DNA from 2 places in the Microbacterium mcarthurae genome. Region 2 is predicted to be linked to the other one. Evidence: predicted binding sites of a transcription regulator. Region 2 holds the regulator's gene; the other holds the start of a gene.
What was found. The regulator HrcA, encoded in region 2, represses chaperone genes, less so after heat shock. The targets are predictions, from matches to a motif close to TTNGCACTCGNNNNNNNCGAGTGCNAA.
Positions count from the first base shown of each region.

Region 1 (5,016 bases), on a different contig from region 2:
CGTTTCGGTGATCCAACAACGCGGCGACATCGCGCCCGGGCGCGTCCAGCTGCGCGTGGACAACGGCTCCGCGCAGGCCCTCACCGTCACCGGCGCCACCCTCACCTGGGCCGCGCTGTCGGCCCCCGCCGCCTGGGCCGCGGGGCGCGCCGAGACGATCGGCCCGGGCCGCGTCGTCGACCTGCCGGTTCCGCTCCCCGACCTCCGCTGTACACCCGACGGCGACACGGCTTCCGCGACGCTCGAGATCGAGACCGCCGACGGCGCGACGACCGCGGAGATCGCCGCCGATGACCCGCTCGGCATCCTGCCGCGCGTGAGCGCGGCGCAGTGCGACCGCGAAGCGGTGGCGGCCGTGGCCGAGATCGAAGCGAGCACGGTTTCTCCGCGCGGTGGTGGGGCGGCCGACCTGACACTCTCGATCACGCCCGCCCCCGCGGGGGCGGGCCGTGTCGACCTCGTCGCCGTGCGCGGGACGCCCCTGCTCCACTTCGTGCAGGGTGAAGAAGCGCCGCTCGGCACGACGATCTCCGCGGGCGATGCCCCGTCGACGATCACCGTCGCGGTGACGCCCCGTCGCTGCGACCCGCACGCGATCGCCGAGGACAAGGTCGGCACCCTGTTCGACCTCGTCACCCGCGTCGACGGCCGCGAGGTTGTCGTGTCGCTCCCGCGGTCGCAACCGGTCGCCGACGCGCTGCTGGCGTTCACCGCCGCCGCGTGCGGCCTCACGCCCTCCCCCTGACTCTTTCCCTCCTGCGCCCCTGTTCGCGCTCATCGCACGTCGAGACGGCCTTCCGCCGCCGACGGATGCGGATTCACGGTGCGGAACGAACGAACGAAGAGGGGCCCGGATGCCATGGCATCCGGGCCCCTCTCGACCGTCAGGTCACTCGTTCAGCGAGCCGAACTCCGTGTTGAGAAGGGTGTACTTGTTGTCGGCACCGTACTGGTAGATGCCGATGTACGCCTCGGTCGGGTCACCGTTCTCGTCGAACGTGATCGGGCCGGAGACACCGTCGTAGTCGACGTCGGTGCCCTCGTTGATCAGCGCGAGGCAGTCGGCGAAGGTGGTGCACTTCTCGCCGCCCTCGGTCACCGACTGCAGGTTGTCACGGATCGCCGTGCCCGAGTCGTCCTTGGCCTGCGCCGCGGCGAGCGCCGCGACGATCACGGCGTCGTACGACTCCGGCGCGTAGCTGAAGTCGGTGAGCGCCGGGTCGACCTCGAGGAGGCGGCTCTGGAACTCGGTGTCAGCCGGGTTGCCGGGGAGCGTTCCCTTGGCGCCCTCGAGCGTGCCCGCCTGGAACTCGTACGAGTTGGACAGGTTGCCGTCGACGAAGTAGACCTTCGAGCCCGGGTAGCCCTGGGTGTTCACCAGCTGCGGGATGATCGACGAGGTCTCCTCGAACGCGATCACCGCGATGGCGTCGGGCTGAGCGGCCAGGAGCTCGTCGACCTGCGACGTGAACACGGTGTCGCCCGGGTTGTAGGGAACCGCGACCGAGACCTCGCCGCCGGCGGCCTCGATGGCCGTCGTGGCGTTGTCCTTGAGGCCGATGCCGTACGGGTCGTTGATGTAGATGATGCCCACGTTGGCCGCACCGTCGCCGACCATGAGGTTACCGAGCACGCGACCCTGGAGCACGTCCGAGGGAGCGGTGCGCCAGTAGTAGCCGTCGTCGGCGTACGTCGTGAAGTCGGGCGAGGTGTTCGCCGGCGAGATCTGGACGATGCCCGCGTCGACCAGCTGGTCGACGAACGTGAACGACACACCCGAGGAGGCCGCGCCGATGACGACGTCGGCACCGGCGTCGACGAGCTCGGTGGCCGACTGCGTCGCGATGTCGGTCGTCGTGTCACCGGAGTCGCGCTCGGTGAGCTCGACGCTGAACGGGAACGCGTCGCCCGTGGCCTCGATGTCCTGGATCGCGAGCTTCACACCCGCGACCTCGGGCGGTCCGAGGAAGGCGAGGTTTCCGGTGGCGGGCAGGATGGTGCCGACGTGGAAGGTCCCGTCGGCCTCGGACACGGCGCCTCCGCCGGAGGATGCGCTGGGCGCGGCGGCGTCGCCGCCACCACCCGAGCAACCGGCGAGGACGAGCGCGCTGGCACCGACCAGGGCGAGACCGCCCAGGGCCTTGCCGGCACGCGTACGCGTGAAGACGCTCATAGTGCTCCTTGCTGTGAATGAACGTTCGGCGGCACAGCAGTGCCGCCTGGTGTCCTAAACCTAGTGGCCCCCACGTTTTCGCCGTGTTGCCGTTCGTTAACGATGTGCGTCGGCGAGGTCACGGCGCCATAACGCTCCTAGACGGGCTCGCTCACATCCGATATGGACGTGCGGCGACGTCGCGCCGCGACAAGAGAATCCACGCTGAGAACGACCAAGGCGAGCCACACCAACGCGAACCCGATCCAGCGCTCCACCGTCATCGGCTCGTTCAGCACCCAGACGCCGATGATGAACTGCAGAATGGGCGCAACGAACTGAATGAGGCCGAGCAGGCTGAGCGGTGCACGGCGGGCACCGGCCGCGAAAAGCAGCAGGGGGATCGCGGTGATCACACCGGCCGCGGCCAGGAGCGCCGTGTGCGCGATGCCGTGGCCCCCCATCGTCAGCCCCGTGGTGGCCGCGACGAGGACCAGCTGCACGGCGGCGACCGGGAGGAGCCAGAAGGACTCGAGCGTCAGACCACTGACGGCATCCACCGACGGACCGATCTGCTTCTTCACCAAGCCGTAGAACCCGAACGAGGTCGCCAGGGTCAACGCGATCCACGGGAAACTGCCGTAGCCCACCACGATGACCAGCACCGCGACCACCGACAGGCCGATGGCCACCCACTGCACCAGACGCAGTCGCTCGCGCAGCACGGTCACCCCGAGCAGCACTGTCACGATCGGGTTGATGAAGTACCCCAGGCTCGTCTCGATGACGTGGCCGGTGAGGGTGCCGATGAGGTAGGTCTGCCAGTTGACGTAGATCAGCACGCCCGCCAGCGCCGTCAGTCCGAGCAGACGCGGCTGGCGAAGGATCGTGAGGAAGGGCCCCCACGCACGCAGCACCGTCAGCAGCACGAGGCAGAAGACGAAGGACAGCGCGATACGCCAGGCGACGACCTCCCACGGACCGGTCGGCTCGAGCTGCAGAAAGTACAGCGGAAGGAAGCCCCAGAGCAGGTAGGCGGCGAAGGCGAACAGGCCGCCCCGCAGAGCTCCGGACGAGGAAGGTGGAGCAACGGTCACCTGCTCAGCCTAGGCCGGTACGGAGTCAGGGATCCCTCGGTGCGCGCGCCGCTGCCGCGGATGAAGAGAACCCCGGATGCCGAGGCATCCGGGGTTCTCGAGAAATCGCTGTGCGATCAGCGCACGACCACCGCGAGGACGTCGCGGGCCGAGAGCACCAGGTACTCGTCGGCGCCGAACTTGACCTCGGTGCCGCCGTACTTGCTGTACAGCACGCGGTCGCCGACGCTGACGTCGAGGGGGACACGGTTGCCGTTGTCGTCGATACGGCCGGGACCGACGGCGACGACCTCGCCCTCCTGCGGCTTCTCCTTGGCGGTGTCGGGGATGACGAGACCACTCGCGGTGGTCTGCTCAGCCTCGACCTGCTTGATGACGATGCGGTCCTCGAGCGGCTTGATGGAAACCGACACGGTCTACCTCTTCTTTCTCGTTACAGAAGACTCGTTAGCACCCACACCAGGAGAGTGCTAATCCGAGTGTAGAGAAGTGCTGGCACTCACGCAACGCGAGTGCCAGCACTTTCGCCACCTAGGCTGGCCCGGTGGAGATCGCCGAGCTGACCGCACTGCTCACGCCCGCGGGCCTGACCTTGCTCGACGAGGTGGGTCCACTGACGACCACCGACGAGGCCGCGCGCACGGTCTCCCGCCTGCGGGCCGCGGGCCACTCCCCGGATCTCGTCGCTGCGGTCGTCGGCCAGGCCCGTCTGCGCGTCCGGGCCACGGCGAAATTCGGCCCGTTCGCGGACCGCATGCTGTTCACCCGCGCGGGTCTCGAGCAGGCGACGCGGCTGTCGATCGCGGCGCGGCACGCAGGCCGCTTCCGGGCCGCGGGCATCACGACCGTGGCAGACCTGGGGTGCGGGGTCGGCGGAGACGCGCTCGGACTGGCGGGTCTCGGCATCCGGGTGCACGCGGTCGACGCCGACGAGGTGACCGCCGCGATCGCCGCCTACAACCTCGCACCCTTCGGCGATGTCGCCACCGTGACGCACGGGCGAGCGGAAGAGGCGGACCTGGGCGGAGTGGATGCCGTGTGGCTCGACCCCGCGCGACGCACCGGCGGCCACGCCGAAACGCGACGCGTGTCCTCGGATCAGTGGTCCCCCTCGCTGGAGTGGGTGTTCGCACTGCTGGAGCGCATGCCGGGCGGAGTGAAGCTCGGTCCGGCCTTCGACCGCGAGGCGATCCCGGACGGACTCGAGGCGCAGTGGATCAGCGCCGACGGGTCGACGATCGAGCTCGTGCTGTGGTCGGGGAGGCTCGCCCGCGATGGTGTGCGACGGGCGGCCCTCGTCGTGCGCGGCGACGACGCCTGGGAGCTGACCGCACCCGCCGATGCACCCGACGCCGAGCCCCACGCGCTGGGCGCGTTCGTGCACGAGCCGGACGGCGCCGTGATCCGCGCCCGCCTCATCGGCGAGGTGGCGCGCTCCCTCGAGGCGGGAATGCTGGCTCCGGGCATCGCGTACCTCACCTCCGACGCGCCCCTCACGAGCCCCTTCGTCTCATCGTTCCGCGTGCGCGAAGAGCTCCCGGCAGACACCAAGAAGCTGTCCCGAGCGCTCCGCGAAAGGGGCATCGGAACGCTGGAGATCAAGAAGCGCGGGGTGGACGTCGATCCCGCGGCGCTGCGCACCCGACTGTCGCTGCGCGGTGATGCGTCCGCAACGCTCATCCTCACCCGCGTCGAGGGTCGTCGCGTCGCGCTCCTGGCCGACCGCGTGGGATGACGCGAATCAGACCGTCGAGAGCTGCGGCAGCG
Region 1 is NZ_JAROCE010000003.1:339,971-344,986, reverse strand. It holds gene P5G46_RS11710 (hypothetical protein) at 1-745, shown strand, start outside; gene P5G46_RS11705 (ABC transporter substrate-binding protein) at 890-2,173, opposite strand; gene rarD (EamA family transporter RarD) at 2,311-3,249, opposite strand; gene groES (co-chaperone GroES) at 3,366-3,662, opposite strand; gene P5G46_RS11690 (class I SAM-dependent methyltransferase) at 3,794-4,984, shown strand; gene P5G46_RS11685 (hypothetical protein) at 4,991-5,016, opposite strand, start outside.
Region 1: a site for HrcA is predicted at 3,742-3,768, ahead of groES (co-chaperone GroES). Genes of this name have one in related genera too.

Region 2 (5,016 bases):
CACGCAGGGGTACGCGAGCCTCGACTACGAACCGGCCGGTCAGCAGACCGCCGACCTGGTGAAGGTCGACATCCTGCTCCAGGGCGAGAAGGTGGATGCCTTCAGCTCGATTGTCCACCGCGAGAAGGCGTACAGCTACGGCACGATGATGACCGAGCGACTGCGCAAGCTCATCCCGCGTCAGCAGTTCGAGGTTCCCATCCAGGCGGCGATCGGCGCGCGGATCATCGCGCGCGAGAACATCCGCGCGATCCGCAAGGACGTCCTGGCCAAGTGCTACGGCGGTGACATCACGCGTAAGCGCAAGCTCCTCGAGAAGCAGAAAGAGGGCAAGAAGCGCATGAAGATGGTCGGCCGCGTCGAGGTGCCGCAGGAGGCGTTCATCGCCGCCCTGTCCGGCGACGTCGAGGGCAAGAAGTAACCACGCCCACCGTCCTCTCATCCTCGACCTAGGAGACTGAAGATCATGCGCCGGCAGAACTTCACCGACGACACGGTCGACTACGCCGCGGTCGGCGCCACCCAGGCGCACGACCTCATGCAGTACCCGCCCGAGCACTCGCTTCCCGCCGAGGACTCCTGGCGCATCGGCAGCGGCGAGGAGCGCTTCACGGCGGCGAGCGAACTGCTGCTGTCGTGGGCGCCGTTGCGGTCGGAAGAACTGAGCATCACGGACGTGCGGCCGGCCACCGACGGCGGGTACTCCGGTGTGGCGTTCGACGCCGAGGGCGCCCCGATCGCACCGAGCCGCGTCGAGTCCGAGCAGCGCTTCGCCACCGACGGCACACCGTTCGTCAGCCCCGGCACGAGCGTGCGGCTGCACGGCAAGGTCGACGGCCATCGCGCGGACGCCCATCTGCGGGTCATCTCGGTGTTCGAGGAGCCGCGGCGGGTGGGATACATCCTCGGCACGGTCGGTCACTCGATCGTGAGCGGCGAGGAGCTCTTCGCTCTCGAATGGCGCGACAACGATGAGGTCTGGTTCGTCGTCCGCGCCTTCGACCGCCCGACCGCGCCGTCGTACCGCGTGTTCGCCAGTCGCGTTCGCCGGCGCCGACGCGCTCTGTTCCAGCGGTATCTGCGCGCGATCTCGCCGCTGTACACGTCCTGATGGGCGGGCCACTTCCGCTCGGCGACCCGGCCCCGCCCGACGGGCGGCTGCCCGACGATCTCCCGCTCGACCCGACGGCCGACTTCGGCGTGTACCTGCACGTGCCGTTCTGCCGAGTCCGCTGCGGCTACTGCGACTTCAACACGTACACCTCGAGCGAGTTGCGGGGTGCGCGACAGGAGGACTTCGCCGACACGCTCGCCGCCGAGGTGCGCCTGGCGAGCGGGGTCATGGATGCCGCGGGCACCCGGCGCGCGGCATCCACGGTGTTCTTCGGCGGAGGCACCCCGACGCTGCTGCCTCCGGGCGACCTCGCGCGCATGCTCGACGCGGTGCGCGGGGAGTTCGGGATCGCCGAGGGAGCCGAGGTCACCGTGGAGGCGAACCCCGACACCGTCGACGACCGTGTCGCCGAGACTCTGGCGGAGGCCGGCGTCACGCGGCTGTCGATCGGCATGCAGTCCGCGCAGCCGCACGTGCTCGCCGTGCTCGACCGCACCCACGATCCGCGCAACGTGGCCACCGCGGTGGCCGCTGCGCGCCGGGCGGGGCTCGACGTCTCGCTCGACCTCATCTACGGCGCCCCGGGGGAGTCGCTCGACGACTGGCGCGCCTCGCTCGAGACGGCGACCGCCCTGCGGCCCGACCACGTCTCCGCCTACGCGCTCATCGTCGAGGACGGCACGAAGCTCGCGCGCCAGATCCGCTCGGGGAGCGTGGCGATGCCGGACGACGACCTGCAGGCCGACATGTACGAGCTGGCCGACGACCTGCTGAGCGGCGCGGGGTACGACTGGTACGAAGTGTCGAACTGGGCCACGGACACGGCGCACCGGTCCCGGCACAACCTCGCCTACTGGCGGGGGACGGACTGGTGGGGATTCGGTCCCGGAGCACACAGCCACGTCGCCGGACTCCGGTGGTGGAACGTGAAGCACCCGGCCGCCTACGCGCAGCGGCTGGCGGCGGGGGAGTCGCCCGCCGCCGCGCGGGAGCGACCCGACGACACCGCCCGGCGTCTGGAGTCCGTGCTGTTGCGCAGCCGCATTCGCGAAGGCCTGCCGGTGTCGGAGCTCCTCGGCGAGGGCCGCAAGGCCGTGGCCTCTCTTATCGCGGATGGACTCGTCGAAGGACCGGATGCCGTCCGCGGGCGCATCGTGCTGACGCGTCGGGGCCGGTTGCTCGCCGATGCCGTCGTGCGGGCACTCACGGTCTGAGCGCCGTTCCGGCTCCGTTTCGGGCGCGTGCCCTAGAATTGGCACTCAGGTGATCGGAGTGCCAGAAGGAGGGAGCCGGCCATGGTGTCCGAACGCGGCTTGCAGGTGCTCCGCGCGATCGTGCAGGACTACGTCGACACGCGTGAGCCCGTCGGCAGCAAGGCGATCGTCGAGCGGCACGCTTTCGGTGTCTCGGCGGCGACCATCCGCAACGACATGGCCCAGCTGGAGGACGAAGACCTCATTGTCGCGCCGCACACGTCGTCCGGACGCGTTCCCACCGACAAGGGGTACCGCGTTTTCGTCGACCACCTCGCCGAGCTCCGTCCTCTGTCGACCGCGCAGCGCAGCGCGATCACGTCGTTCCTCGACGAAGCCGGCGACCTCGACGACCTCCTCGCCCGTACCGTCCGCGCGCTCACGCAGCTGACCGGCCAGGTCGCGATCGTCCAGTACCCCTCCTTCTCCCGCGCGAACCTCTCGCACGTCGAACTCGTCGCCCTCGGTGGCCCGCGCGTGCTCGTCATCCTCGTCACCGACACCGGCCGGGTCTCCCAGCGCATCGCGCTCGTCCCGGCCGAGCCGACCGAGAGTGACATCGTCCAGCTCCGGGCCCGTGTCGGAGCCCTCCTGGTGGGGCGCAGCGTCGCCGACTGCGCGCAGACCGTCGCCTCCGCGACGAGCGAACCCCCGCGGCCGGGCATGGTGCTCGATGCGATCGCGGACGCGGTGCTCCGCGTCGTCGGCGAAGAACTCGAGGAGTTCCGCCAGGACCGTCTGGTCATGGCCGGCGCTGCCACGCTCGCCAAGCGCGAATCCGATTTCCGCGGCAGCATCTACCCGCTGCTGGAGGCCATCGAGGAGCAAGTGACGCTCCTGCGCCTCATGAGCGAGATGGTCGCCGACGAGCAGGGCCTCTCGGCCAGCATCGGCCGCGAGAACGAGCCCTTCGGTCTGGTCGAGGCATCCGTCCTCGCGAGCCGGTACGACGGCACGGCCGGCGGAGCCCGCGTGGGTCTGCTCGGTCCGACCCGCATGGACTATTCCTCCAACCTCGCGGCGGTCCGCGCCGTCGCGCATTACCTGACCCGGATGCTCGAAGACGACGACAGCGCTCGTTGACGAACACCCCACGCAGAGATCGACCCCGCGCGAGCGGGCAGGAAGGCGATTGTGGCTGACCACTACGAGGTCCTCGGCGTCGCACGCGACGCCAGCGCCGACGACATCAAGAAGGCGTACCGTCGGCTCGCCCGTGAGCTGCACCCAGATGTGAACCCGGGCGAGGATGCATCCGAGCGATTCAAGCTCGTCACCCACGCGTACGACGTGCTCAGCGACCCCGAGCAGCGCCGTCGCTACGACATGGGCGGTGACCAGAACCCGTTCGGCGGCGGGGGCGCCGCCGGGTTCGGCGGGTTCAGCGACATCTTCGAGACGTTCTTCGGCGGTGCGCAGGGCGGCGGCGCACGCGGACCGCGTCCCCGCTCGCGGCGCGAGCGCGGCCAGGACGCCCTCGTGCGGGTGACCCTGAGCCTCGGCGACGTCGTCTTCGGCGTCCACCGCGACCTGGAGGTCGACACGGCGGTGCTATGCGAGACGTGCCAGGGCGCGTGCACGCAGCCCGGGACGACCGAGGTCACGTGCGACATCTGCCACGGCTCGGGTCACGTCCAGCGCACCGTTCGCAGCCTCCTCGGCAACGTCGTGACGAGCCAGCCCTGCAGCGTCTGCCAGGGGCACGGCACGACCATCCCCTACCCCTGCGGGACGTGCCAGGGTCAGGGACGGGTGCGCGCACGCCGGACGGTGTCGGTCGACATCCCCGCCGGTGTCGAGACCGGTCTACGACTGCAGCTCCCCGGCTCCGGCGAGGTCGGTCCCGCCGGCGGACCCAACGGCGACCTGTACCTCGAAATCACGGTGGAGTCGCACGATTCGTTCAGCCGCGAGGGCGACGACCTGCTCGCCACCCTCGAGGTATCGATGCCGGATGCCATCCTCGGCACGACCACCACCATCGAGTCGCTCGACGGCAGCGTCGACCTGGAGGTGCGACCGGGGGTGCAGTCCGGTGACGTACTCACCATCAAGGGACGCGGGATCACGCCGTTGCGCGGCAGCCAGCGCGGCGACCTCAAGGTCGGTGTCCACGTGGTCACGCCGACCCGTCTCGACCACAAGGAGCGCGCGCTGATCGAGGAGTTCGCCAAGCGCACGAAGGCCCCGAGGCCGCGCCTCTCCGAGCACCAGCAGGGCCTGTTCTCCAAGTTCCGCGACCGTTTCCGGCACTGACCGTGGCTCTGCACTTCGTCACGGAGAACGCGACCGCGGCTGTCGCGGGCGATGTCGTGGTGCTCACCGGCCCCGAGGCGCATCACGCCGCGGCGGTACGGCGCGTTCGCGTCGACGAGGCGGTGACGCTCGGTGACGGGCGTGGCGTGTGGCTCGAGGGACGCACGAGCGCGGTGGCGCCGAAAGAGGTCTCGGTGCTCGTGACGGGCCGCGCCGAGGTTCCGGCGCCGGCCCCGCGCATCGTGCTCGTGCAGGCACTGGCGAAGGGCGATCGCGACGAGCTCGCCGTGCAGGCGGCGACCGAGCTGGGCGTCGACGTGATCGTGCCCTGGCAGGCCGCGCGCAGCGTGTCGCGGTGGGATGCCAAGGCCGAGAAAGGCTTGGCCCGTTGGC
Region 2 is NZ_JAROCE010000001.1:309,351-314,366, reverse strand. It holds gene lepA (translation elongation factor 4) at 1-421, shown strand, start outside; gene P5G46_RS01520 (DUF1990 domain-containing protein) at 467-1,111, shown strand; gene hemW (radical SAM family heme chaperone HemW) at 1,111-2,328, shown strand; gene hrcA (heat-inducible transcriptional repressor HrcA) at 2,410-3,450, shown strand; gene dnaJ (molecular chaperone DnaJ) at 3,502-4,623, shown strand; gene P5G46_RS01500 (16S rRNA (uracil(1498)-N(3))-methyltransferase) at 4,626-5,016, shown strand, end outside.